DNA from 3 places in the Plantactinospora sp. WMMC1484 genome. Region 2 is predicted to be linked to each of the others. Evidence: riboswitches for the same ligand, from Rfam matches in the RefSeq annotation. Region 2 holds a riboswitch; each other region holds the start of a gene.

Region 1 (6,934 bases), 790 kb from region 2:
TACGGCTCCCCACGGATACACGCCGAACTCCGCGCCCAGGGCCGGCGGCACTCCCGCAAACGGATCGCCCGGCTGATGCGCACGGCGGGTCTGTGCGGTCGGACACCGAAGCGGTGGCGCACCACCACCGTGCCCGACCCGGCGGCAACCCCGCGCCCGGACCTGGTCGGCCGGGACTTCACCACCAGCCCCGCCGACGTCGACACCCGATGGTGCGGCGACATCACGTACATCAACACCTGGGAGGGCTGGCTGTACCTGGCCACCGTCATCGACCTGGCTACCCGCCGGGTCATCGGCTGGGCCACCGCCGACCACCTCCGCACCGACCTGCCCGCCCAAGCCCTGTCCAACGCCATCACGTCACGACGACCGACCGGGCCGGTGATCTTCCACAGCGACCGCGGCTGTCAATATACGAGCGGCCAGTACGCCCACCTCGCGAAGCGGCACAACGTCCAACTCTCAGCCGGACGCAAGGGGCAGTGCTGGGACAACGCCGTCGCCGAATCGTTCTTCGCCACCATCAAAACCGAGCTACTCGACCGGCGGGCCTGGCCCACCCGGGCCGCCGCCCGCACGGCGATCTTCGACTGGATCGAGGGCTGGTACAACACCCGCCGCCGGCACTCCACCCTCGGCTACCTCAGCCCCGCCGCCTACGAGGCCACCGCCTATACCAGCAGACCACTCGGCAAGCTAGCGTGAGATCAACTTATCGACCCTGTCCGTCGAATCGGGTCAAGTCCAGGGGCCAGCACCCGGGACCTGATGGCTCGGATGGGCCACGACTCACCACAAGCCGCGCTGATCTACCAGCACGCAACGGCGGAAGCCGACCGGGCCATCGCCGCCGCCCTGGACGCGGCCGTACGCGGCGAGGAGAAGGCCGAACGCAAGAAGGCGAAGAAGGACGCCCGTAAAGCGGACAAGAAGTCCGGCGGCAAGAAGGCCAAGAAGAAGGCACGCAAGACGGATGGCACGCGGTCCGGCGACCCGGACGACGGTGCGGCCGGTGCCCTGGTGCACCGGGGCTAATGGCACGCCAATGGCACGCGACATGATCACGAATCTTGGAACATCGAAGGCCCTGGCTGGGACTGACGTCCTGACCAGGGCCTTCAGGTTGGAGCGGGTGACGGGAATCGAACCCGCACTGTCAGCTTGGGAAGCTGATGTTCTGCCATTGAACTACACCCGCGAGCGGACCCCACTGTACCTGGTTGGGTCCGATCATGCACTCGCCCTCCCCGCGTACGCCCACGGCTGCTCTGTCACCCGGTCGGAGCGGGTCGCGGACCACGCCGTGCCGCCTCGTTTGCAACAGGGACAACGGCAGGTAACGTCCGCCTCACCTGCAACTATGGCTCTGCGTTATCGCGGCGCCACTCTGTGAAGGCAAAGGGTGAGGCAATGGCGTTCCGTGGACTGCGATGGTCGTCGCGTTCGACCGGTGTGGCGAGTGTCTTTCTCGTCCTGCTGCTCGGACCCGGTCCGGTGGTGGCGGCGCCGCTGGAGTCGGCCGGGGCCGTGGACCCGGATTGCGCCGGCACGGCCGCCGGTGACCCGCACGCGAACGCACGCGCCAAGGCGAGGCCCGGCGCCCCGCACGCGGCCGAGCCGAACGAGCTGACCGCGGCCGAGGCGGCCGCGCAGGACCGGGCGGTCGATTCGGCGTACGCCCGGCGGGTCGGTGTCGCACCGCTCGGCGTACCGCACGGGAAGGTCGGGATCACCGTCGACGTGGTGTTCCACGTCATCGCCGAGCGGCGTACCCGGGCCGGCGGCGACATCCCGCTGGCGCTGATCGAGGCACAGGTCAAGGTGCTGAACGACTCGTTCGGCGGGCGCACCGGTGGCGCCTGGACACCGTTCCGGTTCAAGCTCAGGCAGGTCAACCGGGTCGTCAATCCGGCCTGGTATCCGATCGTGCCGGAGAGCTCGGCCGAGGCGCAGATGAAGCGGGCGCTGCGGGTCGGCGGCAAGCACACCCTGAACGTCTACACCGGACTGCTGGACGAGGAGTTGCTCGGCTGGGCCACCTTTCCGAAGCAGGACCTCGACCCGTACGACGGGGTGGTGGTGCTCGGCGAGTCGCTGCCGGGTGGGACGGCGGCGCCCTACAACGCGGGGGACACCGCCACGCACGAGGTGGGGCACTGGCTGAACCTCTACCACACCTTCCAGGATGGCTGTGACGGCCAGGGCGACCACGTGGTCGACACCGCCGCCGAGGCGGAGCCCGCGTTCGGCTGCCCGGAGCGACGGGACTCCTGCGCCACCAGGCCCGGCCTCGACCCGATCCACAATTTCATGGACTATTCGGTCGACGCCTGCATGTACGAGTTCACGTACGGACAGGTGTTCCGAATGATCAAGGCATGGAAGGCGTTCCGGGAGCCGTAGGCGGCAGGACGGTGACGGGTCACGGGGTCGGGACCGGCTCGGATTCGGCGGCGCGGCGGCGGCCGCGCCGCCGTGCCGCGGTGACCGGGCCCTCGGCAGCGGGGCCGGTGAGGGCACCGGCCGGGTCGAGCCAGACCTGCACCGCGGGTCGTTCGGAGCGCTCCCCGGCGAGCGGGGTGGCGCCGTTGCTGCCGTGTCGGGCCACCATCGCCACGTCGACGGTGAACTCGAAGAGCCGCCAGTCGACCTGGGGTGCGGCCCGCAGGTTGCCGGCGAGCTGCTCCACCCGGGCCTGGTCGGTCACCGGTCGGGCCCGGCCGGCGACGTACGCCTCGTCGTCGCTGTCTTCGGGCGGGAACGAGTGCAGGGCATAGCGACCGTCACGCTCGAGGTCGCGCCGCTTCGGGGAGTCGACGACGAAGCAGAAGAGCCCTTCGTCGGTGATGACCGGCGAGACCGGGTGCACCCGCGGCCCGCCGTCTGCGCGCACGGTCGCGAGATAGCCGAGACCCGGCCCGTACTGCTGGATGAGGACGCGGATCGCGTCGGCGAGGCGGGGCTCGTCGGAGGCGAATTCGGACCAGGATGCCATGCGCACATTCTATCGAACACCTGTTCGATCACCTACCCCGAACCGGCCCCGAACCGGCCCCGAACCGACCTGATCCCACCCTTCGGCGAGGTCGCGGCCGGTGAGCTTCCCGCCACTCGCTAAGGTGGCACGGTGCTGCTCTCCGACCACGACCTGGTGATCGAGATCAAGGCGGGCCGGCTCGGGCTGGATCCGTTCGAGCCCGCGCTGGTGCAGCCGTCCAGCATCGACGTACGCCTGGACCGGCTCTTCCGGGTCTTCAACAACCACCTCTACACGCACATCGACCCGGCCGTGCAGCAGGACGACCTGACCTCGCCGGTCGAGGTGCCGGACGGCGAACCGTTCGTGCTGCACCCGGGCGAGTTCGTGCTCGCCTCCACCCTGGAGGTGATCTCCCTCGGCGACCATCTCGCCGCGCGGCTGGAGGGCAAGTCCAGCCTGGGCCGGCTCGGCCTGCTCACCCACTCGACCGCGGGCTTCATCGACCCCGGCTTCTCCGGCCACGTCACGCTGGAGCTGTCGAACGTTGCCAACCTGCCGATCCGGCTCTGGCCGGGGATGAAGATCGGTCAGCTCTGCATCTTCCGGCTCTCCTCGCCCTCCGCCCATCCGTACGGGTCGGCCGTCTACGGCTCCCGCTACCAGGGGCAGCGCGGTCCCACCCCGAGCCGCTCCTGGCAGAACTGGCGCACCTGGCCGACCCGCTGAGGCCGGCCCGGCGCAGCTGGACGCGAACAGACACGGGAACGACACGGGAACGACACGGGAACGACACGGCAGAGCCCTCGTCGCGGGTGCGACGGGGGCTCTGCCGTACGAGAGGTCGGGTGACTCAGCCGGGTCTGCCGAAGCTGTGGATCTGGCCGTCGTCCATCCGCTTCATCTTGATCGGCTCACCGGCCCGGGAGGCGTGCACGATCCAGCCGTCGCCGACGTACATGCCGACGTGGCTGAGGTCGGCGTAGTAGAAGACCAGGTCACCGGGGCGTAGGTCGGAGCGGCTGATCCGCTTGGTCTGCCCACGCTGCGCACGGGCGTTGTGCGGCAGCGACACACCGCCCTGCCGCCAGGCGGCGAGGGTCAGGCCGGAGCAGTCGTACGCCCCGGGGCCGTCCGCGCCCCAGCTGTACGGCTTGCCGATCTGGGCGCAGGCGAACTTGACCGCCTTGCCGGCCGCGCCGCCGGGGTAGGTCGACGGGCAGGGTGCGGGCCGCAGCGGGCCGGCGGAGCCGTTCCCGTACGCCTTGATCCGCAGCTCCTGGAGCTTGTCGATCTCGGCGTCGATCTCCTTCTTCTTCGCCGCCAGCTCCTTCTCGGTCTTGGTGAGCTGGCTGACGAGCCGGTCCAGCGGAGCCTTCTGGGCGGCCAACTTGTTCTTGAGGTCGACGACCGCCTGCACCTCGCGCTGCTGCTGCCGGGCGAACTGGTCGAGCACCGAGAGCTGGCCGACGAGCGCGGCCGGGGACTTGTTGCTGAGCAGCGCGTTGAAGGTCGAGGCCTTGTCGCCCTTGTACGCCTGCACGGCGAAGTCGCTGACCCGGTCCATCGCCGCGTCGATCCGCGACTGGAGTGGGGCGATCTTCTTCTGCAGGGCGGCGGCCTGCTTCTTCTTCGCGGTCAGGTCCTGGCGGGTGGAGTTGTGCTTCTCGATGACCGGCTCCAGCTTGCGCCAGGCGACGTCGATCTGCTCTTCGATCTCGGCCACCGACGGCTCGGCGAGCGCCGGCGTCGTGCCGGTGAAGAGCACGGCGGCGCTGGCGAGCACGGTGAGTGCGATGGCGAGAATGGACCTTCGAGTGTGCGGCTTCGCCGTCCCGGCTCCGGCGCGAGATGCCGGCCGGAGGGATGGCGACCGCGGTGGGGCAGGGGGAGCCACCGGGGTCCGTACTCCTTCTTCCGTAGCCCGCCTACCGGGTTAGCTGACGGGTTCGGGCGGGAAGATTGTCGCCCTTCCGCGTGCGACGCGGATTCACCCCATGGTGCCCGGGTCCCCGGCTCGCTCTCTGTGACGATTCGGCGGTGTCGAACCGTCGCCGCCCGGGCTGGGCGACCTGCCGTCGGTTCGACGGTCCCCAACCTTAGAGAAGGGTGTTATCCAAACGCAACCCACGATCTGGATCGATTCGTTTCGTGTCAGACCGGTCGCGGATGGTGTGCGCCACCATGACCATCCCAACACTCTCGGTATCGATGAAAACTTTCTACATGATGATGACCTTCCTCGGCATGTATTGACCGCCGGTGGGTGGCGGGTGGAGGGTGATCAGCAAGCCCACCCCCGGCTCTGGGAGGTTCCATGCGTCGCAGCACAACTGCACTGAGCAGGCGAATCGCGCTCAGCACCGCCGTGGCCGGCGTCGCCGCGCTGCTGCCGGCCGGCACCGCGCCCGCCACCGCCGCACCACCCGAGGACCGGCAACGGGAGTACGCCGCCGCGGCCGCCGAGTTCGGTGTACCGGAGAGCGTGCTGCTCGGCGTCTCCTATCTGGAGTCCCGCTGGGACACGAACGCCGGCACGCCGAGCACCAGCGGCGGCTACGGACCGATGCACCTCACCGACGTCGCGGGACTGGCCGGCGAACCGGAGGAACATCCCGAGCACGGCGAGGACCGGCGCGGCGACCCGGCCCGCCCCGCCCGCCCGGCAAGCACCCCGGCCAGCCCGGCCGGCACCTCCGCCGGGCCACATGTCGGCGACGGGAGCGGTGCCGCGCCGCCCGGCGGGCAGACGCTGGACTCCGCCGCCGCGCTGACCGGCGTCGACCGGGCGAGGCTGCGTGCCGAACCGGAGGCGAACATCCGGGGTGGGGCGGCGCTGCTGGCGTCGTACCAGAAATCGCTGGCCGGGCCGACGGGGCGGGCCAGCGACCCGGCGGCCTGGTACGGCGCGGTGGCCCGGTACGCCGGCAGCGACCGCGCGGACGCCGCCGCGGCCTTCGCCGACGAGGTGTACCGGACCATCGCCGACGGCGCCACCCGGACCACCGACGACGGCCACCGGATCAGTCTTGCCGCCCGGCCCGGGATCGTCCCGCAGCGCTCCTGGCTGGACCGGCTCGGCCTGCCCGGCCGACCCCGCCCCGACGGGCTGGAGTGCCCGCGCGACATCTCCTGCGAGTGGATCCCGGCCCCCTACGAGGCGTTCGGGGACGGCGACTACGGCAACCACGACCTCTCCGACCGGCCGGCCCGGCAGAAGGTCGAATACATCGTCATCCACGATACCGAGGGCAGCTACGACACCACGCTGCGGCTGGTGCAGGATCCCACCTACGTGAGCTGGCACTACACGCTCCGCTCCGCCGACGGGCACATCGCGCAGCACGTCAGGGGCGCCGACGTCGCCTGGCACGCCGGCAACTGGTACGTCAACGCGAAGGCGATCGGCCTCGAACACGAGGGCTTCGCCGCCCAGGGCACCTGGTACACCGAGGCGATGTACCGGACCTCGGCCAAGCTGGTCCGCTACCTCGCCGACCGCTACGACATCCCGCTCGACCGCGACCACATCATCGGCCACGACAACGTCCCCGGCATCCTGCCGGCGAACGTGCGCGGCATGCACTGGGACCCGGGCCCGTACTGGGACTGGTCGCACTACTTCGACCTGCTCCGGGCGCCGTTCCGGGGCATCGGCATCCCCGCCGCCGGCCTGGTCACCATCGACCCCGACGTCGCCACCAACCGGCCGGCCTTCACCGGCTGCGAGGCGACCGGCGTGCCGTGCCCGGCCCGGGGCTCGTCGGCGGTGATCCTGCGCGCCGCACCCGCCGCCGACGCGCCGCTCGTCAACGACCTCGGGCTGCGCCCCGACGGCACCCCGAACACGATGCACATCTCCGACCACGGGGCGCGGGCCTCCGCCGGGCAGACCTACGCGCTCGCCGGCCGGCAGGGCGACTGGACCGCGATCTGGTATCTCGGGCAGAAGGC
Region 2 (7,652 bases):
CGAGGACCGGGGCATGATGGGGCAGTTCGTGGTGGTCGAGCCTGGTCAGCGGCCCGGCCGGCCACCCACCGGGCACGGGCACACCCAGGGCCACGCCGAGCATCCGTGAGTCAACACCGCCGAGGCTCCTCGCTACGCATCCGGCGTGGCCGAAGGCGAAACCGTGCCGGGACGTGGTAACCCGGTTAGGTTGTTAGGCGTGTTGGGCCTACCCGCGCACGTGACCGCGTGTCTCTTCGATCTCGACGGTGTGTTGACCCAGACCGCCCGGGTGCACAATGCCGCCTGGACGGAGACCTTCGACGAGTTTCTCCGGCGAAGAGCCGAGGCGATCGGCGAGCCGTTCCGGCCGTTCGATCCGGGCGACGACTACAACCGGTACGTCGACGGCCGTCCCCGGGCCGACGGCGTGCGGACCTTCCTCGCCTCCCGGCAGATCGTCCTGCCGGAGGGTGACCCGGACGACCCGCCGAGCGCCGACACCGTGCACGGGGTCGGCAACCGCAAGAACGTCCTGCTGCTGCACCGGATCCACACCGACGGTGTGCTGCCCTACCAGGGATCGGTGGACTATCTGCACGCCGCCCGGACGGCCGGACTGCGCCGGGTCGTCGTCTCGGCCAGCGCCAACGCCGGCGACGTCGTCGCGGCGGCGGGCCTCGAACCCCTGGTCGAGGGCCGGATCGACGGAGTGGTGGCCCGGGAGCGCGGGCTGCGCGGCAAGCCTCACCCGGACACCTTCCTGGCCGGGGCGGAGCTGCTCGGAGTCCGTCCCGACCAGGCCGCGGTCTTCGAGGACGCGCTTGCCGGCGTCGCCGCCGGCCGGGCCGGCGACTTCGGCTACGTGATCGGCGTCGACCGGGTGGGGCAGGCGGACGCGCTGCGCGAACACGGCGCCGACGTCGTGGTCAGCGACCTCGCCGAACTGCTCACCGGAGTCGACACCGGTCCGGAGGTGCTCCGGTGACCAGACCGAGCCGCCCGACCGCGAGGAACTGCCCGACTGTGAGGAACTGCCCGACCGCGGAGAACTGCCCGACCGCGAGGAGGGGGCGATGATCCGGGAACGGGCATACCCCGTCGAGCCGTGGCACGTCCGGGAGACCCGGCTCGACCTCGACGTACTCGCCCAGTCCGAATCGGTGTTCGCGCTCTCCAACGGGCACATCGGGCTGCGCGGCAACCTGGACGAGGGCGAGCCGCACGGCCTGCCGGGGACCTACCTGAACTCCTTCTACGAGCTGCGGCCGCTGCCGTACGCCGAGGCCGGCTACGGCTTCCCCGAATCCGGCCAGACCATCGTCAACGTCACGAACGGCAAGCCGATCCGGCTGCTCGTCGACGACGAGCCCTTCGACGTCCGCTACGGCGAACTGCTCAGCCACGAGCGGGTGCTCGACCTGCGCGCCGGCACCCTGCAACGCTCGGTCGAGTGGCGCTCGCCGGCCGGGCGTACGGTGCGGATCTGCAGCACCCGGATGGTCTCCTTCACCCAGCGCTCGGTGGCGGCGATCGAATACCGGGTCGAGCCGGTGGACGGTCCGATGCGGCTGATCATCCAGTCGGAGCTGGTCGCCAACGAGCAGCTTCCGACGCAGAGCCGGGACCCCCGGGTGGCGGCGGTGCTGGAGTCGCCGCTGCAGGCCGAGGAGCACCTGCTGCACGGCGACGGTGCGCTGCTGATCCACCGCACCAAGGCAAGTGGGCTGCGGGTGGCCGTCTCGATGAGCCACGAGGTGCACGGCCCGGAGCGCAAGCTGGTCGGCACCGAGGCGTACGAGGACTGGGCCCGGACCACCGTCACCTCCGTGATCAAGCCGGGCGAGCAGCTCCGGATCGTCAAGTACGTCGCGTACGGCTGGTCGAGCCGCCGCTCCCGCCCGGCCCTGCGCGACCAGGTGGCGGCGGCACTGGCCGGCGCCAAATTCTCCGGCTGGGACGGGCTCTGCGCGGAGCAGCACGGCTATCTCGACACCTTCTGGGACGACTCCGACGTGCAGGTCGAGGGCGACCCCGAGGTGCAGCAGGCGGTCCGGTTCGGCCTCTTCCACGTGCTCCAGGCCGGCGCCCGCGCCGAACTGCGGCCGATCGCGGCAAAGGGGTTGACCGGTCCGGGATACGACGGGCACGCGTTCTGGGACACCGAGACGTTCGTGCTGCCGGTGCTGACCTACACGCTGCCCTCGGCGGTCGCCTCGGCGCTGCGCTGGCGACACTCCACCCTGCACCTCGCCCAGGAGCGGGCCCGGACGCTGGGACTGCGCGGCGCCGCCTTCCCGTGGCGCACCATCCGGGGTCAGGAGACCTCGGCGTACTGGCCGGCCGGCACCGCCGGATTCCACATCGCCGCCGACATCGCCGACGCGGTGCGCCGGTACGTGCAGGCGACCGAGGACGAGCAGTTCGAGCGCGAGATCGGGCTGGAACTGCTGGTCGAGACCGCCCGGCTGTGGCGCTCGCTCGGGCACCACGACCGGCACGGCCGGTTCCACCTGGACGGGGTGACCGGGCCGGACGAGTACACCGCGGTCAAGAACGACAACGTCTACACCAACCTGATGGCCCAGCGGAACCTGCTCGCCGCCGCCGACGCCGCCGCCCGGCACAGCGCCGAGGCGTGGAAGCTCGGCGTCGACGAGGAGGAGATGGCCGCCTGGCGGGACGCCGCGCACGACATGCACATCCCGTACGACGCGGAGCTGGGCGTGCACCCGCAGGTGGAGGGCTTCACCCGCTATCAGGAGTGGGACTTCGCGAACACCCCGCCGGAGCAGTATCCGCTGCTGCTCAACTATCCCTACTTCGACCTCTACCGCAAGCAGGTGCTCAAGCAGGCCGACCTGGTGCTGGCGATGCACTGGCGGGGCGACGCCTTCACCGACGAGGAGAAGGCGGCGAACTTCGCCTACTACGAGCGGCGGACGGTACGCGACTCGTCGCTGTCGGCCTGCACCCAGGCGGTGCTGGCGGCCGAGGTCGGGCACCTCGAGCTCGCGCACGACTATCTGGGCGAGGCGGCCCTGATGGACCTGCACGACCTCAACCAGAACACCCGGGACGGCGTGCACGTCGCCTCGCTGGCCGGCGCCTGGATCGCCCTGGTGGCCGGCTTCGGCGGCATGCGGGACCACACCCCGACGCTCTCCTTCGCACCCCGGCTGCCGAGCCGGATCAACCGGCTGGAGTTCTCGCTCCGCTACCGGGGCGTGCACCTGCGGGTGGACGTCCGGGCCGGCGAGGCGACGTACTCGCTGCGCGACGGCGAGCCGGACGACACCCTGGAGTTGCTGCACCACGGCGAAAAGGTCCAGGTGACCTGCCTGGAGGCGGTCACCCGGCCGATCCCTCCGGTCCGTGCCTCGCGACCGCAGCCGGCCCAGCCGGCGGGTCGGGCCCCGGTCCGGCGTGCCCCGGAGGGCGAGCCGGGCTGACCGGAGCAGCGGAAGCTGACCGGAGCAGCGACAGCTGACCGGAGCAGCGACAGCTGACCGGAGCAGCGACAGCTGACTAGACCAGCGACAGGTGCACGTGGTTGGTGTGGTCGCTGGACGGGTCTCCGTGCGCCCCGCTGTACGACTTCCAGCCCGTCGTCGGAAGCCAGATCTGCCGGTACCAGATCACGTAGAGCACACCGAGCCGGTCGGCGTTGCGGACGAAGAACGCCGCGAGGTTGTTGCCGTAGGTCCGGTTCCCGCCGGTAGCGTCACCCCGGAAGCCACCCGCCTCGGCCGAGAAGTCGCAGGCCCGCCCCTTCGGGTGCTCGTACGGGCCGCCGGGGCGGTAGCAGGAGGTGTAGCGGGTGAACCCGGCGCGCCGTGCCTCCGAGTACGCGTGCAGGGTGCGTGCCGTGACGCAGCCCGAGGTGGTCGGGTCGGGCCTGCCGCACGACTGTGCCGGCCAGCCGCCGTCGGCGCCGCGTGGCGCGGGACGGGCCACCGGTGAGGTCGCCGAGACGAAGCCTCCGGTGGAGGCCCCGCCGACCTGGGCCAGCGCCCGCTCGGCCGCCCGCTTCTGCCGCAGCATGATGGCGAGCTGCCGGCGCTCCTCGGCGACCTCGGCATCCAGCGCCAGCTTCGCCCGCGCGGCCCGCTCCCGGGCCTGGCGCAGTGAGCGGAGCACCTCGTTGTCCCGCAGGGCCACCGCCTCCAGCCCGCGGGCCCGCTCCAGGAACTCGTCCGCCGAGCCGCTGTGCAGCAGCACCATCACCGGCCCGATCCGGCCGGTCCGGTACGCCGCCCGGGCCACCTGCTCGACCCGGGGCCGCAACTCCGTGATCCGCGCCTCGACCCGACGCAGCTCGGCGGCGATCCTCGCCTGCCGGGCCTGGGTGCTGGCCAGCGCGCTCTTGGCCTGCAGGTAGCCGCGACCGGTTGATTCGAGTACGTCGCGTAAGAGCGGCGTGTCGCCCTCGTCGCCGAGCACGGCAGGGCTGTCCGCCTCTGCCGCGCCGGGCTGGAGCGACGCTCCGGCGAGCGCGCCGAACGCGGCGATCAGGGCCAGGGCCAGCGGTATCCGCTGGCGTGTGGATCCCGTCATGCATGTCCCTCCGTCGCCCGCCTACCGGGTTAGCTGACGGGTTCGGGGACGGAACAAGGCCCCTACCGCGGTTGCGGACTCACCCCAACTACCTGGGTCCCCGGCTCACCCGTTCGGGTGACTCGGCGGCGGTGACGCCGGCGCGGAGGGGTGCGCCACCGGGCGAAACCGGGGTCAGACTACCTGATCAACCGGGCCGCTTCCGTGGATTTGGGGTGCTCCGGTGTGGAAATTGTGCCCTTGCGGCGCCGACCGGCACGCCTCGTCCACCGGAGTGGAGCACCGGCACACGTCCCGTCGGCGGGACGGGCCGGGGTCGTCCTGACCAGCCCCCGTGCTGTGGATGAGCGCGCGGCGCCGAGCCGGACAGCGGACGCATAGTCGACGCATAAGCGCCTTGCACATACTGGCCACCAATCAGGGCGTGGCGCGGAACCTCCGCGTGGCAGGAAGCCCTAACGGATCCGAGAAGGGACTGGTATGGCCGACAACAACGCCGCGGCTGTCACCGTGGCTGACCAGGCCGAGTATTTCGTCGACCTCGACGACCTCGACCTGGCCGGGGTTGACGTCGACACCTGGGACAAGACCGCGGGCGGCACCACCGTCGCATGCGTCACCCGCACGATCACGATCGTCACCCGGGCCGTCTGCGGCTCGATCGACTGTGGCCCGCCCCCTCCCGGTGGCAGCTACTGAGTTCCGCAGGTTCGGTTCTACAACGTTCCGTAGGTCTGGTTCACGACGTTCCGTGAGGTTGGTTTACGACCGGTGAAACAGCTCAGCTCTCCGTTGCTGTGGCTGCGGAACGGTCCGGATGAGGTCCAGAGCCTGGCTGCGGGCCTGGACCTCGTTCGGAGCGCCGCGCACAGGGACGCCAGCCACGCGTGGCTCTGCATGATCGCCAACGGCACCGCGCACTACCTGTCCACCTACGCGACGACGGACCTGCTGTCGAGGTGGTACGTGGGCGACAACGAGCTGTACGGCGTGGTCGCCCCGGTCGGGCGGTTGCGGACCGGCACGGATGGCGGGCTGATGCTCGACGGGTGCTGGCGGTTCGGCTCGGGATCTCACCGGGCTGCCGTGATGGCGATGGGGTGCGAGCCCGTGGCGGGCCGGCGCACCACCGTCCTCGTCGACCGGGGCCGGCTCGAGGTGGTGCACCCGTGGGAGGGGCCGGGGTTGCTCGCGACCGCCAGCCACACCCTGCGGGCCAGCGGCGTCCACGTGTCGCCGACGGACGTGGTCGACATGACCGACGTTCCGGCCGGTCGACCGGTCGGCATCTATGCCGATCCGGACCTGTTTCTGGCGAACATGCCCGGGGTGGCGATCGGCCTCGCCGAACGGCTGCTGGCGCTGCTCGGCCCCGGGCCGGTGCCCGGTGCGTGGCAGGCCACCTACGCCGACGCGGTCGCCCGGAACACCCTGGCCCGGCGTGGCCTGACCGGGATGCTGCACAGCTTCGACGCGATGGCCCGGGCAGGGCGACTCGGGCTGTTCTCGCCGGCGTTGCGGCAGGAGTTCCTGCTGATGTTGAGCGCCAGCTACCACATCGGTCTGGATGCCGCGCTCGCGCTGGCCGAGGGCTGCGACTCGACGGATCCGGAGCTGCGGCGGCAGCTGGAGCAGGCGCGCATCGACATCGCGACCATGCGGCCGCACGCGGCGATGCGACCGTCCAGGTTGGTCAACGCAAGGCCGGCCCCGGAAGGGAAGTCCCGATGACCGCGCCGCCGCCGCTGTCGACGCCGGGTTGGTGCCTGCTTCGAATTCCGGTGCTGCCGGCGGCGCCGGATGCCGCCGCGCCCGATGGCCTGGCGCAACAGCTACTGGAGTTGGCCGTCGACTACGCGACCGTGTTCCAGCGCGCGGCGGAGGAGGACCGGGACTGGCAGGACCCGGCGACGCGACTGGCGGTCTACGGCAGCCGGGCCACATACCGGCCCACCCCGTTCGGCGTGTTCAGCTTCAGCCTGCTTGCCGAGATCGACGACGAGGGTGACGGCGCACCGGCCACCCGGCTCGAACTCGGGACCGACGTGCGGCTGCGCCGCCTCGACCTGCCGCGGCAGACCGGCGGATGGTTCGTCAACCCCTCCCTCGCCGCCGAGCACGGTCGGTGGTCGTACCTGCACCCGGAGAAGGGCGGGGTCACCTCGATGTCGGACGCACCGGGCGCGCGTCAGCTCGCGGAGCGTCTCGCCGCACAGCTCGCCGCCGCGCCCCGGTCGGCCGGGGAGTGGGCGGCCGTGCTCGGCGACGAGGCCCAGTTCGACCTCGGCGTACGCCGGGATCTGCTGCTGCCGGAACATGTCCCGCCGGTACTGGTCGATCCGGCCGCGCCGCCCGCCGCGACCGAAGCGGTCAAGGCGGCGCTGACCGCGGAGCGGCCGTTCCGGGACGACCAGTTCGTGGACGCGTTCAGCGAGGTCCGGGCCGGACTGCCCCGCGCGGGCGCGACGGCGCTGCTCGACGGGGCCGCTCAGCTCATGGAGGCACCCTGGCGACCGGGGCGACTCGACGAGGTGCGTGCCCATCTTGCCGGCGGCTACAGCGGCGGGGCGGTGCCACTGGTGTGGCTGCTGACCGCTCCGGTGGACCACCCGCTGGGCAGTTGGCGGCGGCCGGAGGCCGAGGTCGAGAACGCCCACCGCCTGGACCCGGCACGACGACTCTTCGTGCCGCGGGTCCGTCGCGACAGCGGCGCGGTGCGGTGGTGGCAGGAAACGCTCACGCTGGACCAGTGGCGGGCTCGGCGCCCGTCACCGGCCGAGGACGCCACAGTGGTCACCCAACCGCAGTACGGAATGGCCAACGGCGCGCTGTTGGCCGAGCCGGTGGCCGGCGCGGACGCCTGGCTCAAACTGGTTCTGCCGGGCTTCTCGGCTGGGCCCGGCGCCCGGCTCAGTGAGCAGCTGGGAATTCCGGAGCCCGACCTCGGCGCGGCGGTCCCCGGCTGGCTTCCGGTGGAGATCGGGTGGGTCCCGCCGGACCGGCGTGCGCCGCTGGTCCGCCGGCCGGAGAGCGGGCTGCCCCGGCTCAGCCTGAACCTGCCGTACCGTACCGGTGACCTGCGACTGGCGGATCTGGCCGTGACCATGTTGGCGGGG
Region 3 (7,652 bases), 1.2 Mb from region 2:
GGCGTACGGCATCAGCACCTGCCCGACCAGGTCCTCGTCGGCGAGGGTGCCGACGAGCTGGGCCGCCCGGGCTGCCGGGTCCGGCGGTGCCGTCGGTGCGCTGGCGGAGGGCGACGGAGCCGGCGTACCGGTTCCGGGGCCCGCCGCCGGCTTCCGGGAGCCGGCGCAGCCGGCGACGGTCAGGGCGGTGACGAGGGTGAGCACGAACGGGACGCGGGTGAGCACGAGCGGGACGCGCCGGAGGGGAGTCGACACGCCCGCTATCCCACCAGCCCGCCACCCCCCGGGCAACTTGACCATCGCTCTCCGTCGCAGCTCGGCCTCTGTCGCGGCCCGGCAGTCCGGCCTGCGGCGGTCCCGACGCCCGGGTGCCGGCCCCGCCGCTGCGCCGGCCGTCCGCACACGGACCCGGCGGAGCGCTCAGCCGACCCTGGTGAGCAGGGTGACCGGCGCGCCGTCCCCGGCGTACCGGTACGGCTCGAGTTCGGCGTCCCAGGCGGTACCCATCGCCTTGTCGAGGGCGTGCGCGAGCGCCTCCGGCGCCCGGGCCGACTCCATGATCGACCGCAGCCGGTCCTCGCCGAGCTGGATGTCACCGGCCGCGCCGGCGGTGGCCCGGAAGAGCCCCCGGCCGGGCACGTACATGAACCGCTCGCCGTCCACGCCGGGACTCGGCTCCTCGGTCACCTCGAAACGGATCATGGGCCACTGTCTCAGGGCAGCGGCCAGCTCCGCGCCGGTCCCAGGCCGGCCGGACCACCCGCACTCCGCCCTACGGGCGCCCGGATCGACCGGCTGGGCCGTCCAGTGCAGGGTGACCGGCGCGGTGAGGACGCGCGCGATCGCCCACTCGACGTGCTGGCACACGGCGAGTGGGGTCGAGTGGACGTATACGACGCCACGCGTTGGCACGGTGACCTCCCGGAGAGCGAGGTGCGTCTTCCCCTACGACCTCGACCTCGGCGAGCAGAGCCTCACCGCGCGATTGCTGGAACACATGATGACCGCTGCGACGGATGGTACGCCAGGGATTCACGAAACTGCCCGGAGGGAATAGCCGTACCGGTGACCGTGGTTGGACCCCACGTCAGCGGCGGTAGCCGTCCGGCCATCACCGTTGTCGTGTAAAATTTGCCCGGCGGCGTCTGCCGCACAGGCTGTCCTCTCGGACTTGCTGTCCCCCGGGCTTCCAGTCCTCCCGTACGTCTTCAAGGAGTCCCTCCGTGGCGAGCAACACCTCCAAGACCGCGCGCGCATCCGTCCGTGCCGGCCAGGCAGGCCAGGGTGGCGCCCTGAGCGTGCTCGGCGAGTTCAAGTACCTGATCCCGCTCAACGGCGGCAAGCACGCCTACGTGCGGAACCTGACCAACGGCAGGACCTCGCACCTGCGCACCGACTCCGAGGCCTTCGTCGAGGAGATCCGGGTGCTGGCCGGTGCCGGCCACGCCGCCAAGATCCGGGCCGAGCTTAACTACCTGGCCTCCGAATACCCGGGTGACGGCTGGGACACCACCGAGAAGCGGCTGGTCGAGGCCGGCGTCTTCGAGGCCTGAGTTCCCGGAACAGCACGTCAGTTCCCGGCACCGCACGTCCTACACCTCCGTAACGCCCCGATCCCGGTTCCACCGGTGTCGGGGCGTTACGCGTGTACGGGGTACGGCCCCGCCCGGGAGGTCCGGGGATGGTTCGCCGGCACTGTGGGCGGGTAGTTCCCCTCCAGTCCCGGCAGCACGCTCCCGGCCCCGATGCGGAGGTGACCATGGCCGAGTCGGTTCAGGTACGGCTCAGCGACGGTGTCCGGCTGCACGCCGATGTCGCCGGCCCGGAGACCGCCCCGCTCACCGTGGTGCTGCTGCACGGCTGGACCCTGGACCGGCGTACCTGGCACCGGCAGGTCACCGGGCTGCGCCAGGCGTACGGCGACACCGTCCGGGTGGTCCGCTACGACGCGCGGGGGCACGGGCGGTCCGATCCGACCAGCCTGCGCTCGGCCACCCTGGACCGGCTCGGTGACGACCTGGCCGAGGTGCTCGCCCGGGTGGCGCCGAGCGGGCGGGTGGTGCTGGTCGGGCACTCGATGGGCGGCATGACCGTGATGGAGTACGCCCACCGGCATCCCGCCGACTTCGCCCGCCGGGTCGCCGGAGTCGTCTTCGTCTCCACCACCGCCGAGGGGCATACGCACACCGCGTACGGCGTGCCGGCCCCGCTCGCCCGGCTGATCCGGATCGCCGAGACCACCGGTGCCGGGCTGCTGGCCCGGTTCGGCGGATGGCGTACCCCGGGTCCGCTGCTCCAGGCGCTCCGCCCGACCCTGCGCTGGCTGCTCTTCGGCGACACCTGTGACCCGGCCGACATCCGGCTCACCACCTCGGCGGTGTCCCGGGCCTCGCTCGTCTCCGTCGGCGGCTTCCGGCCCTCCATCGGCGCGCAGCACCGGCTGGAGACGCTCAGCACCCTCGGGGAGGTGCCGACCGTCGCCCTGGTCGGGGACCGGGACCGGCTCACCCCGCCGCCATGCACGGAGTCGATCGCCGCGGCGCTGCCCTCGGCCGAGCTGACCGTCTGCCCGGGCGCCGGGCACATGCTGATGCTGGAGCGCCCCGACGAGGTCACCACCGCGCTGCGCTCCGTCGTCGGCCGGGCCCTGGCAGCGACGAAGATCACCCGTGCGGCGGCGGCGCCGGCCGGAGTCAGGCGCGCCGGGGCCAGGCAGGCCGGGACCAGGCGCGCCGGGGCGAGGCGGACCGGGGCCATCGTCGTGCAGCCCGGGCGGCTCGCCGCCGGCCGCGGCGCGGCATGCCGCTGAACCGGACGGAGACGCTCCGGGACGGGCACGGACGAGTCGCGGCGGGCGGGCACGGCGTACCCTCGCTTCCTGGCAATTGCGCGGCGCGCGGCCGCCCGGCCCACCGGTGCCGGGCGGCGGTGGCGCCGCACGTCGATCTCCGGGAGCAGACGCGTTGACCGACCACACCACGCTGCGGCAGGAGATCGAGGCCGAGCAGCGCCACCTGGACCGGGTCTACGCCCGGCTGGCGCAGTTGCGGCGTTCGGCCCTGCTGGCCGAGCGGGACGGCTACCAGCTCGCCCGGGTCGGCACCTTCGGCGCGCTTGTGGAACGGGACGCGATGGTCTTCCACGCCGCCCGGCGGCGGCACACCCTGGACGCCGAGCACGAGGGTCTGGTCTTCGGCCGGCTCGACCTGCTCTCCGGGCAGGTGCTGCACATCGGCCGGCTCGGCGTACGTGGCGAGCACGCCGAGCCGCTGGTGGTGGATTGGCGGGCCCCGGCGGCGGCCGCCTTCTACCAGGCCACGGCGGCGGAACCGCGCGGGGTGGTCCGCCGCCGGGTGATCACGTCGAGCGGCGAGCGGGTGACCCGGATCTCCGACGACCTGCTCGACCCGGCGGCGGCGCCGGACGGGATGCGGGTGGTCGGCGACGGCGCCATGCTCGCCTCCCTCTCCCGGACCACCGGTCACGAGATGCGGGACATCGTCGCCACCATCCAGCGGGAGCAGGACGAGGCGATCCGCTCCCCGGCCGGCGGGGTGACGGTGGTCTCCGGCGGCCCGGGCACCGGCAAGACGGCGGTCGCCCTGCACCGTGCCGCCTACCTGCTCTACTCCGACCGCAACCGGTTCGCCGGCGGCGGGGTGCTGGTGGTGGGGCCGTCGGCGGTCTTCGTCGACTACATCGCCTCGGTGCTGCCGTCACTGGGCGAGAACGCCGCCACCCTGCACTCGCTGGGCTCGCTCTTCGAGGGGGTCGCGGCGACCCGCACCGACCCGGCACCGGTCGCGGCGATCAAGGGGTCGCTGCGGATGCGCCGGGTGCTGGAGCGGGCGGTGCGCGACCAGGTCCCGGACGCCCCCGGTGAGCTGCGCCTGCTCTACCGGGGCGAGCTGCTCCGGCTCTCCGGCGCCGAGCTGGAGCGGATCCGGAGCCGGGCGCTGCCGCCCGGTGCCCGCCGCAACGAGGTCCGCCGGGCCGGCTTCGACGGCGTCTTCACCGCGCTCTGGGCGCAGGCCCAACAGTTGCGGGTCGGCCGCCTGCCGGACCAGCGCGGCTTCGAGGACGAGATCGCCGAGCGCCCCGAGTTCCGGGATTTCCTGCGCGCCTGGTGGCCCCGGCTGCATCCCCGGCACGTGCTGCCCTGGCTGGCCGAGCCGGAGCGGCTGCGCCGGTACACCGCCGGCATCCTTTCCGGGGCGGAGACCCGGCTGCTCACCGAGGCGTACCGGGGGGCGGGCGGCGCCGGGCCGGATGCGGCCGGTCCGAGCGTCGCCGACGTCGCGCTCCTCGACGAGCTCGACCACCTGCTCGGCCGGCCGCCGCGGCCGGCCCGGCGCAGGCGTGACCCGTACCAGCTCCCGGGTGGGGTCCGGGAGGTGACCACACACGCGGACCGGCAGCGGGCGGCTCGCCGGGAATCCGCGCCGGACCGGCCGGAGGACTACCGCGAGTACGCACACGTGGTCGTCGACGAGTCCCAGGATGTCTCTCCGATGCAGTGGCGGATGCTGGGCCGGCGCGGCCGGCTGGCCTCCTGGACCGTCGTCGGCGACCCGGCACAGACCGCCTGGACCGGCGATCCGGCGGAGCTGACCCGGGCCCGGGAGAAGGCCCTCGGGCGCCGTCCCCGGCACGAGTTCGTGCTCACCACCAACTACCGCAACTCCGCGGAGATCTTCGCGGCGGCGGCCGAGGTGATCCGGGAGGTCTCGCCCGACCTGCCGCTGCCGGTCGCGGTCCGGGCCACCGGGGTGCCCCCGGTCGAGCTGGTGGTGCCGGCGGCCGAGCTGCCGGACGCGGTCCGGGAGGCGGCGGCGAAGCTGCTCACCGAGGTCGAGGGGACGGTCGGCGTGATCACCCCGCCCGCCCGCCGCGCCGAGGTCGGCGGTTGGCTGGCGTCGGCCCCCGACCCGCGCCTCCAGGTGGTGGACACCATGCAGGCCAAGGGCATGGAGTACGACGGTGTCGTGCTGGTCGGTCCGGCGGAGATCCGGGCGGACTCGGCTGCCGGGGTACGCACCCTCTACGTCGCCCTCTCCCGGGCCACCCAGCGGCTGACCGTCATCGACGTCGAGGGGTGAAAGGGCCGCCCGGCGGGCGTCGAGGCTCACCGATAGTTAGCGGCATCTTAAGTTTCGGGTGAAAACTGGAGGACTTTGTCCGGATACATCCCCGCGAATGGGCAGGATTGCGAATCTAACTCCGGCAACGCCCCGTATCCCCGACAGGCAACTGCCGGTAGGCTCGGCTCCGGTCTCCGCCGGGCGGCGCCCTCCGGCGCCTGCGGGGGCCGTCGCCTAATCGCACCAGCGAGCCGGGGAACCACGTACCAGGGGTGTATCCGCGCCAGCGGTAGGGATCTTCCGTCCCGAACCCGTCAGCTAACCCGGTCGGCGGCTGACGGAAGGACATTGTCATATGCCGTTCCTGGCACCCATCCGAATGGCTCCGGCGTCCGCGCGGAGAGCCGGCGGACGATCGCCCCGGAAGGCCGCGACACGGCCGAGCACGACGGCGACCATGGTGATCGCCGTGGGCATGACCCTCGCGGTACTCGGCGGCGCACCCGCCACCGCGGCCCCGGAGTACGCCCCACCCGGGGCGTTGGCCGCGGCACCCGGCGGCGACGACATCGACGGCGGCACCGACAGCCTGCGCGAGCAACTGGAAGCCGCCAGCAAGGGCTACCTGACCGCCAAGAACAAGTTGGACAACTCCGTCAAGCGGCAGAAGGACCTCAACACCGAACTGGCCGCCCTGCGCACCGAGGTGGCGACCCGGAGCGAGCGGGTCGCCGAGATGGCCAGCATGGCGTACCGGACGGGCCGGCTCGGGCAGGTCTCCGCACTGCTCAACAGCGGCTCGCCGACCAGCCTGGTGGACCGGGCCGCCGCGCTCGACACCATCTCGGCGAACGAGAACCGCGAACTGCGCGGACTGCAGGAGACCCTGGACCGGGAGACCCAGGCCAAGGCTGCGCTCGACAAGGAGGTCGGCGAACAGCGCAAGCAGGTCGAGGTGATGGAGACCCGCAAGAAGCAGGCCGAACGGGCCTTGGCGGCGGCGAACAACAGCGGCGGCGCCAGCGCGGGGATCAGCGGCAGCGGCGGCGGATCGGCCCGTCCGGCACCCCGCAACTCCGACGGCTCCTTCCCGAACGAGTCGTGCAGCCTCGACGACCCGACCACCAGCGGCTGCATCACCCCGCGCACCCTGCACGCGCTGAAGCAGGCCCAGGCGGCCGGCTTCACCCGCTTCGTCTCCTGCTTCCGCAGCGGCGGCAGCGGCGAGCACCCCAAGGGGCAGGCGTGTGACTTCGCCGCCCAGAAGAACGGGTTCGGTGGGGTGGCCACCGGCGGCGACCGGACGTACGGCAACAACCTGGCGGCGTACTTCGTGCGCAACGCCAACCGGCTCGGTGTGCTCTACGTGATCTGGTTCAAGCAGATCTGGCTGCCGAGCAGCGGGTGGAAGGCGTACAACGGGGGCAACGGCGACCCGTCCAGCGACCACACCAACCACGTACACCTGTCGATGAACTGACCGGGCCCGCCCGGACTCCGGCCGGCACCGCCCACCACCCCTGGGCAGTGCCGGCCGGCGGTCGTCGCGCGGCAGCCGTCAGCAGCCGATCCGGCTCGACCCCAGCGCCACGTCGTCGAACCAGAGCGTGTCGGCGCCCTCGCCGTAGCTCTCCCAGCCCAGCCGCAGGTCGGTCAGGTCCGGCCGCCAGTTCGTCCGGTTGTACCACTGTCCGTCGACGTCGTGCGTGGGCGTGCCGTCGGCGGTCAGTCCCACCACCGCCGTGCCGTCGACCCAGGTGGAGAGCCGGCCCTGCGCCCCGTCCACCATGAACTCCAGGCAGGTCCACCGGTTGACCGGCAGCGGTGCGCTGAGCGCGACACCGCTCGGGCTCTGCTCCGGCAGGGTGGCGTCGTCCGAGGCCCGATTCCATTGCAGGGCACCGTTCTGCCCGCCCATCCGCAGGTCACGGTTGCCGTCGGCGGCATCCCGCATGGCCAGGAAGGTCACGTGCGAGGTGGGCAGTGCGGTGGTGTGCCGGACCCAGAGCCGGGCGTAGCGCACCGTGCCGAGCCCGCCGAGGCTGCGGGTGGAGCCGACGAAGACGTGGTTGCAGTAGCCGACGGCGCCGTTGATCCGCACCGAGCGGCTGCCCTGGTGCGCCACCGAGGTGTCGATGCTGGCGGTGCCGCTCCCGGAGCAGTCCGGGTAGCTCACGCTCCAGTCACCCGACGGGGTCGCCCCGGTCTGGTTCTCGAAGCCGTCGCAGAGCACGGCCGCGCCGCAGCCGCTCGGCGGCGGGGTCGTCGGCGGGGTCGTCGGCGGCGGGGTGACCGTCGGCGGGGCGGTGGTCGGCGGGGTCGTCGGTGGCCGGGTGGTCGGCGGCGCGGTGGTGGGTGGCGTGGTCGGCTCCGCGCCGTTGCAGGGCTCGCCGTTGAGGGTGAACCCGGTCGGTGCGGCGGAGCTCGCGGCGTAGCTGCCCTGGACGCCGAACTCGGTCGAGCCGCCGGCCGGCAGCGACCCGTTCCAGGCCACGTTCCGGGCGGTGACGGCCGCGCCGGACTGGCTGACCTGCGCGTTCCAGCTGTTGGTGATCCGCTGGTCGCCGCCGT

What was found. A riboswitch is a leader RNA that binds a small molecule or an ion and turns the genes downstream of it on or off. The one in region 2 is predicted to bind cyclic di-AMP.
Region 1: another riboswitch for cyclic di-AMP. It lies ahead of ACN28C_RS05050 (NlpC/P60 family protein); the one in region 2 lies ahead of ACN28C_RS08495 (coiled-coil domain-containing protein).
Region 3: another riboswitch for cyclic di-AMP. It lies ahead of ACN28C_RS13765 (coiled-coil domain-containing protein); the one in region 2 lies ahead of ACN28C_RS08495 (coiled-coil domain-containing protein).

Annotation. Positions count from the first base shown of each region.
Region 1 covers NZ_CP186055.1:1,142,949-1,149,882, forward strand. Annotated here, with positions in the region: gene ACN28C_RS05020 (IS3 family transposase) at 1-708, shown strand, start outside; gene ACN28C_RS05025 (hypothetical protein) at 781-1,038, shown strand; tRNA gene ACN28C_RS05030 (tRNA-Gly) at 1,128-1,201, opposite strand; gene ACN28C_RS05035 (zinc metalloprotease) at 1,414-2,406, shown strand; gene ACN28C_RS05040 (pyridoxamine 5'-phosphate oxidase family protein) at 2,426-2,998, opposite strand; gene dcd (dCTP deaminase) at 3,131-3,709, shown strand; gene ACN28C_RS05050 (NlpC/P60 family protein) at 3,834-4,766, opposite strand; cyclic di-AMP (ydaO/yuaA leader) riboswitch at 4,890-5,030, opposite strand; gene ACN28C_RS05055 (N-acetylmuramoyl-L-alanine amidase) at 5,298-6,934, shown strand, end outside.
Region 2 covers NZ_CP186055.1:1,932,177-1,939,828, forward strand. Annotated here, with positions in the region: gene ACN28C_RS08480 (multicopper oxidase family protein) at 1-109, shown strand, start outside; gene ACN28C_RS08485 (HAD family hydrolase) at 200-967, shown strand; gene ACN28C_RS08490 (glycoside hydrolase family 65 protein) at 1,056-3,431, shown strand; gene ACN28C_RS08495 (coiled-coil domain-containing protein) at 3,508-4,536, opposite strand; cyclic di-AMP (ydaO/yuaA leader) riboswitch at 4,540-4,674, opposite strand; gene ACN28C_RS08500 (hypothetical protein) at 5,017-5,235, shown strand; gene ACN28C_RS08505 (hypothetical protein) at 5,308-6,267, shown strand; gene ACN28C_RS08510 (thiopeptide-type bacteriocin biosynthesis protein) at 6,264-7,652, shown strand, end outside.
Region 3 covers NZ_CP186055.1:3,120,229-3,127,880, reverse strand. Annotated here, with positions in the region: gene ACN28C_RS13790 (glycoside hydrolase family 3 protein) at 1-264, opposite strand, end outside; gene ACN28C_RS13785 (DUF3145 domain-containing protein) at 421-912, opposite strand; gene ACN28C_RS13780 (hypothetical protein) at 1,224-1,553, shown strand; gene ACN28C_RS13775 (alpha/beta fold hydrolase) at 1,760-2,809, shown strand; gene ACN28C_RS13770 (HelD family protein) at 2,964-5,099, shown strand; cyclic di-AMP (ydaO/yuaA leader) riboswitch at 5,303-5,430, shown strand; gene ACN28C_RS13765 (coiled-coil domain-containing protein) at 5,539-6,561, shown strand; gene ACN28C_RS13760 (cellulose-binding domain-containing protein) at 6,640-7,652, opposite strand, start outside.